DNA from 2 places in the Streptomyces sp. NPDC059875 genome. Region 1 is predicted to be linked to the other one. Evidence: riboswitches for the same ligand, from Rfam matches in the RefSeq annotation. Region 1 holds a riboswitch; the other holds the start of a gene.
What was found. A riboswitch is a leader RNA that binds a small molecule or an ion and turns the genes downstream of it on or off. The one in region 1 is predicted to bind ZMP and ZTP.
Positions count from the first base shown of each region.

Region 2: linked by a shared signal. The riboswitch ahead of glyA (serine hydroxymethyltransferase) and the one ahead of ACFV9D_RS25215 (bifunctional 5,10-methylenetetrahydrofolate dehydrogenase/5,10-methenyltetrahydrofolate cyclohydrolase) in region 1 are both predicted to bind ZMP and ZTP.

Region 1 covers NZ_JBHWJZ010000022.1:55,440-58,940, reverse strand. Annotated here, with positions in the region: gene ACFV9D_RS25220 (hypothetical protein) at 1-607, opposite strand, end outside; gene ACFV9D_RS25215 (bifunctional 5,10-methylenetetrahydrofolate dehydrogenase/5,10-methenyltetrahydrofolate cyclohydrolase) at 714-1,568, opposite strand; ZMP/ZTP riboswitch at 1,597-1,703, opposite strand; gene ACFV9D_RS25210 (GAF domain-containing protein) at 1,857-3,137, shown strand; gene ACFV9D_RS25205 (aldehyde dehydrogenase family protein) at 3,183-3,501, shown strand, end outside.
Region 2 covers NZ_JBHWJZ010000018.1:21,554-25,054, reverse strand. Annotated here, with positions in the region: gene ACFV9D_RS22160 (hypothetical protein) at 1-486, shown strand, start outside; gene glyA (serine hydroxymethyltransferase) at 502-1,791, opposite strand; ZMP/ZTP riboswitch at 1,940-2,032, opposite strand; gene rocD (ornithine--oxo-acid transaminase) at 2,141-3,346, shown strand; gene ACFV9D_RS22145 (hypothetical protein) at 3,417-3,501, shown strand, end outside.

The DNA.
Region 1 (3,501 bases):
CCGGGGTGTGGGCGGCGAGGCTGCAGGCCACGGAGTCGGAGCCGAGCAGGTAGCCGCTGCGGTACGGGTACTGGACGAAGGTGGTCCAGCGTGTGCCGTGCGGTTGCTCCGCGGCCTTGCGGCGCAGCGGCTCGCGGCAGAGGCCCGCGGCCGCGTCGCGTACGTCCTGGTCGGTGCGGTGGTCGCCGGTCAGCCGGACCACGGCGACGAGTTGGGCGTCGTGCGGCCGGTCGCAACCGCGCCGCACGACGGTGCCCGGTGCCTCCCGGTCGATGTCGAAGCACTCCCCCTGCGCGAGCCGCTGATACGGCACGGCCGTGGCGTTGACGTGCGAGGGGGAGTCGCCGGGTGTGGCGGTGACGGGTGAGGGCCGGTGCGTGGCGGCCTCGCCCTGGGGTGCGAGCTGTCGGCTCGCGGCCTGGGCGGTCCGCGCGGCCCCGAGGTCCGGCGGGTCCCCAGGGTCCGCCGAGTACCGGGCCGCGCCGCCCCCGCCGCTGTGGCAGCTCACGGCCACGAGACCCGCCACCGCGAGAAGGACGGGGACGACGACGTGCCGGATCGGCGACAACAGGTCGACGGAGAGCGGGGACATGGTGACCAGGGTCACTCACGTACCGTCAGCTTCCGTTCCCTGAAGGCAAGTTGAAGCACACCACGTACAGAACCGTGACAGAGTTCGTTCGCCCACGGGCCGCACGTGACCCGTTCTCGTGCTAGAGGCCGAGCTGGCGCTCCGCCGCTTCGACGGTCTGCGCGAGGAGCACGGCGATCGTCATCGGGCCGACTCCACCCGGCACCGGGGTGATGAGGGAGGCCCGCTCCGCGGCGGTCTCGAAGTCGACGTCACCGATGTTGCCCGGGTTGTAGCCGGCGTCGATGACGACCGCGCCGGGCTTGATGTCCTCGCCCTTGATGAAGCGCGGCTTGCCCACGGCCGCCACGAGGATGTCGGCCTCGCGCACGATCGAGGAGAGCTCGATGGTGCGCGAGTGGCAGTAGGTGACGGTCGCATCACGGCCGAGCAGGAGCAGGCCGGCCGGCTTGCCGAGGATCGCGGAGCGGCCGACGACGACCGCGCGCTTGCCGCTCGGCTCGACGTCGTACGCGTCGAGCAGGCGCATGATGCCGCCGGGCGTACAGGAGACGAAGCCGGGGAGGCCGAAGCCCATGGCGGCGAAGGAGGCCATGGTGACGCCGTCGACGTCCTTGGCCGGGGCGATCGCCTCGAACGCGGCGCGCTCGTCGATGTGCGGCCCGACCGGGTGCTGGAGCAGGATTCCGTGGACCTCGGGGTCCTCGGAGAGCGCGGTGATGGCGGCGACGAGCTCCTCGGTCGTCGTCGAGGCGGGCAGCTCGACGTGCTTGGAGCGGATTCCGGCCTTCGCGCAGCGGTTCTGCTTCATCTTCACGTACGTGACGGAGGCCGGGTCCTCGCCGACGAGCACCGTGGCGAGACAGGGCGTGACGCCGGTGCGGCGGGTGATCTCGGCGGCGCGGGCGGCGGTCTCCTCGACCGTGCGGCGGGCGAGCGCGGTGCCGTCCATGAGGGAAGCGGTGCTGGTGGACATGGGCCACTCCTGGGCGTCGTGGATGACAGGTGATCGCCCAGGCGCACGGCAGCGACGGGTCCGCGCGGGTGCGTGGAGTCCGCCGGGCCGCTCCCCGGTGGTGATCCACCTCAAGCGCCAGTCACGGCCCGGGCCCCACTCTACGTGAGGCCTCCGTGGGGCCGGGGGGCGGTGTCCGGTCAGGGTGCATATGCCGTGGCGTCCGGACGCTTGTGAGCGGCCCGCGCGAGCACGACGATGACCCCGATGACGACGGACGGCACGGTACACCTCGACGTGGAGGCCGAGTTGAGCGATGCGTGGGTGGCGTCGGAGCCGGATGCCGGGGCGCTCCGTCGGGCGCACGAGGCCTTCACCAGCGGGGGCCGGGTGCAGCTCCCTCCGGTACGGCCGCTGGTGGCCGACTCCTGGCGACGCTCGGCGCGGGCCCGCGTGAGCCCGGACGGCGCGGCCCGCGTGGAGCTGGCCGACGAGGAGCTCGCCGAGCACCGTGAAGTGCATCCGCTGTCGGCCGCCATGCCGGTGATCCGGGAGCTGATGGGCGGGTACGCGACGGATGGCGAGCACCTGCTCGCGGTCTGCGACGCGGCAGGGCGGATGCTGTGGGTGGAGGGCCACCCAGGGACGCTGCGCCGGGCGGGCGCGATGAACTTCGTCGCCGGGGCGCGCTGGTCGGAGTCGGTGGCCGGGACGAACGCGCCGGGTACCGCGATCGCCGTGGACCGGCCGGTGCAGGTCTTCAGCGCCGAGCACTTCCGGCGTCCGGTGCAGGCGTGGACCTGCGCCGCCGCTCCCGTACACGATCCGTCCACCGGACGGCTGCTCGGCGCGGTCGACATCACGGGCGGGGACCGGCTCGCGCATCCGCACAGCCTGGCGTTCGTACAGGCGGTGGCGCGGGCGGCCGAGTCCCAGCTTGCGCTGCTCGCTCCCCCACCGGCCGAGGACCGGGTCCGGCTGACCGCGCTCGGCCGCGACGAGGCGGTGCTGAGCGTGGCCGGCCGCCGACTGCGGATGAGCCGGCGGCACAGCGAGATCCTGGTCGTCCTCGCCCAGCGCCCGGACGGGGTGAGCGGCGACGAACTCCTGACGCTCCTGTACGAGGACGAGTCGGTCACCCCCGTCACCCTGCGGGCCGAGCTGTCCCGGCTGCGCGGGCTGCTCGGCGCGGAGCTGGTGCGCTCCCGCCCGTACCGGCTGGCCGCGACCGTCGACGCCGACTTCGCCACGGTCGACCGGCGCCTGGGTTCGGGCGCGTTGTCGTCGGCCCTGTCCGCGTACGCGGGTCCGCTGCTTCCCGGCTCCCGTGCGCCGGGGGTCGTACGCCTGCGCGACCGGCTCGCGAACCGGCTGCGTGCGGCGCTGGTGGACCGGGGCGATCCGGGGCTGCTGGCGGACTGGACGTACAGCGCGTGGGGCGAGGACGACGTGGAGATGTGGCGGGCGCTCTCGGAGGTCGTGCCGACGGCGGGGCAGGCGCCTGTGCTGGCCCGGTTGCGTGCCCTGGACGCCGAACTGTCGGAGGGCGCAACGGGGTTGCAACGTCCGGCTCCGCACACTCGGCGGTGAGCGCCGGCCAGGGACGGCCGGCGCGGTCCGAGGGAGGCCATGTCCATGACCCGTTACGCCGCACCCGGTACCGAGGGCGCGATCATGTCGTACCAGGCCCGCTACGACCACTGGATCGGCGGTGAGTACGTCGCCCCGGCCCGGGGGCAGTACTTCGAGAACCCGAGCCCGGTCGACGGCCGTCCTTTCACCGAGGTCGCGCGCGGCACGGCCGAGGACGTGGAGCGCGCCCTGGACGCGGCGCACGCGGCGGCACCGGCCTGGGGCCGCACGGCGCCCGCCGAACGCGCCGGGGTGCTGCTGCGGATCGCCGCCCGGATGGAGGAGCACCTGGAGGAACTGGCGGTCGCGGAGAGCTGGGAGA
Region 2 (3,501 bases), on a different contig from region 1:
CGGGCGCACCCCGACCCGGGCTCGGTGGTGCCGGGCTGTCCCGACCCGGTGCCGCTGGAGGAGGCCGGGCGCAGGGCCGGCTTCGTGCCGCTGATACCGAGCGCGCTCCGCCCGCCGGACGCGGTCTCGGTGACCGGCGCGGCCGAGCGGGGGCGGGCGGTGATCAGCCTGTGCTGGTACGGGGACGGTGACCGGACGGTCCGGCTCGACGAGTTCCCGGCGCGGCTCGACGTGGGCTTCGGCAAGCAGGTGCAGACGCATCCGGAGTGGGTCGATCTGCCGGACGGGGAGCAGGGCTACTGGTTCGCCGAGCCGCATCTGCTGCGGTTCCCGATGACGGACGCGAGCGGGCAGGAGTGGACCCACTCGATACGCACGGCGGGCCCCACGCTCCTCTGGACGAGGAACGCGGGAGCCCTGACCCTGCGCCTGGAGGGCGAGCCGACCCTGAAGGAGGCCCGCCGCATCGCCGAGTCGGCGGGCTGAGCGCCCGCGGCCGGATCAGACCGGGAGGCCCGGCGCCGGGAAGGCCGCCATCAGCTCCGCTACCTCCGCGCGGATCTTGAGGAGCGCGTCCTCGTCGCCCGAGCCCGCCGCCGCGACACCGCGGTCGATCCAGTCGGCGACCTGCACCATGTGCTCCGTACCGAGACCGCGGGAGGTGAGGGAGGGGGTGCCGATGCGGACGCCTGAGGGGTCGAAGGGCTTCCGGGGGTCGTAGGGGACGGTGTTGTAGTTGACGACGATCCCGGCCCGGTCGAGGGCCTTCGCGGCGACCTTGCCCGGGACCTCCTTGGGGGTGAGGTCCATCAGGATCAGGTGGTTGTCGGTGCCGCCGGAGACCAGGTCGAAGCCGCGGGCGAGCAGCGCCTCGGCGAGGGCCTTGGCGTTGGCGACGACCGCGTGGGCGTAGTCGCGGAAGGAGGGCTGGGCCGCCTCGTGCAGGGCGACGGCGATGGCGGCGGTGGTCTGGTTGTGCGGGCCGCCCTGGAGGCCGGGGAAGACGGCCTTGTCGAGGGCCTTGGCGTGCTCCTCGCGGGACATCAGCATGGCGCCGCGCGGGCCGCGCAGGGTCTTGTGGGTGGTGGTCGAGATGACGTCGACGTGCGGGACCGGGGAGGGGTGGGCGCCGCCCGCGATCAGGCCGGCGATGTGGGCGACGTCGGCGACGAGCACGGCGCCGGACTCGCGGGCGATCTCGCCGAAGGCGGCGAAGTCGATCGTGCGGGGCAGCGCGGTGCCGCCGCAGAAGATCACCTTGGGCCGCTCCGCGAGCGCGAGGTCGCGTACCTGGTCGAAGTCGATGAGCCCGGTGTCCTGGCGCACGCCGTACTGCACGCCCCGGAACCACTTGCCGGTCACGGAGACGCCCCAGCCGTGGGTGAGGTGGCCGCCCATCGGCAGGGCCATGCCCATGACGGTGTCGCCGGGCTCGGCGAAGGCGAGGTAGATCGCGAGGTTGGCCGGGGAGCCGGAGTAGGGCTGCACATTGGCGTGGTCGACGCCGAAGAGGGCCTTGGCGCGCTCGATGGCGAGGGTCTCGACCTTGTCGATGTTCTGCTGGCCCTCGTAGTACCGGCGGCCGGGGTAGCCCTCGCTGTACTTGTTCTGCAGGACGGTGCCGGAGGCTTCGAGGACGGCGTGGGAGACGTAGTTCTCGCTGGGAATCAGCCGCAGGGTCTCGGCCTGCAGCTGCTCCTCGGCGCCGACGAGCGCGGCGAGTTCGGGGTCGGTGGCGGCGAGGGCGGGGTGGTGGGCGGGAAGATCGACGGCGTGAGGGGTGGCGTTCATGGCGTTCCTCCGGGCGTGTTGGCGGATCCCGGGGTCACGGTCAGCCCAGCCGGCCGGCACCACACGGGACGGGTCCCAGTGGTGCGAACTGGGGGCTCACCCGCCGAAGGCAGGGGGCGGGCGGCACCCACACGGGATTGTTCTGTTCCCGTGGTGCCCAGGCGAACGGCACCTCGTGTTGATCCTGCCGCGCACGGCTCCCCCGGGGTCGCTTCCCCGTACGCCAGTCGCCGTGCGTGTATCCACATTAGCGGGCGCGCCGTCGCCCAAGGTTTCTTCTTCCACCATCCGAGCGACGATAAGAAAGGGGCCACACCCACCCCCGGGCCGCAGGACGAACGGAGATCCCGTGTCGAGGACGCAAGACGCGATCGCTTCCGCGGAGGCGCACAGCGCTCACAACTACCACCCCCTGCCCGTCGTCGTCGCCTCGGCGGACGGGGCATGGATGACCGATGTCGAGGGACGCCGCTACCTCGACATGCTCGCCGGGTACTCGGCGCTCAACTTCGGGCACGGCAATCGGCGGCTGCTCGACGCCGCGCGGGCGCAGCTGGAGCGGGTGACGCTCACGTCGAGGGCGTTCCACCACGACCGGTTCGCGGAGTTCTGTACGCGGCTCGCGGAGCTGTGCGGCAAGGAGATGGTCCTGCCCATGAACACGGGCGCGGAGGCGGTCGAGACGGCCGTGAAGACCGCGCGGAAGTGGGGGTACGAAGTGAAGGGCGTGCCGGACGGGCACGCGAAGATCGTGGTCGCGGCGAACAACTTCCACGGCCGGACGACGACGATCGTCAGCTTCTCCACGGACCACGAGGCCCGTGACCACTACGGCCCGTACACGCCGGGCTTCGAGATCGTCCCGTACGGGGATCTGACGGCGATGCAGGCCGCGGTCACCGCGCACACCGTGGCGGTGCTCCTGGAGCCGATCCAGGGCGAGGCGGGGGTCCTGGTGCCGCCGGCCGGATATCTGCGCGGGGTGCGGGAGTTGACCCGGGAGCGGAACGTGCTGCTGATGGCGGACGAGATCCAGTCGGGCCTCGGCCGGACCGGGCGGACGTTCGCGTGCGAGCACGAGGGCGTGGTGCCGGACGTGTACATCTTGGGCAAGGCGCTGGGCGGCGGTGTCGTCCCGGTCTCGGCGGTGGTCGCGGACCGTGATGTGCTCGGTGTGTTCCGGCCGGGCGAGCACGGGTCGACGTTCGGCGGGAATCCGCTGGCCTGCGCGGTGGCGCTGGAGGTGATCGCGATGCTGCGGACCGGGGAGTACCAGCAGCGGGCGGCCGAGCTGGGCGAGCACCTGCACGCCGAGTTGGGGCTGCTGGTGGGCGGTGGCGCGGTGGAGGCGGTGCGCGGGCGCGGACTGTGGGCCGGGGTGGACATCGCGCCGTCCCGCGGCACGGGCCGGGAGATCTCGGAGAAGCTGATGGACCGGGGTGTGCTGGTGAAGGACACCCACGGTTCGACGATCCGGATCGCTCCGCCGCTGGTGATCAGCAAGGAGGACCTGGACTGGGGTCTGGAGCAGCTGCGGGCGGTCCTTTCGGACTGACGTGCGGGAGCCCCTGCCGGAGTGACCGGATCGCGCCCCGGCAGGGGTCATCAGCGGTAGGATCCGGAGAATGAGCGGTAGCAAGAAGTACTCGATCAGCCTTCCCGAGGAACTCGCCGAGAGCATCCGGCGCCAGGTCGGGCCCGGCGGCTTCT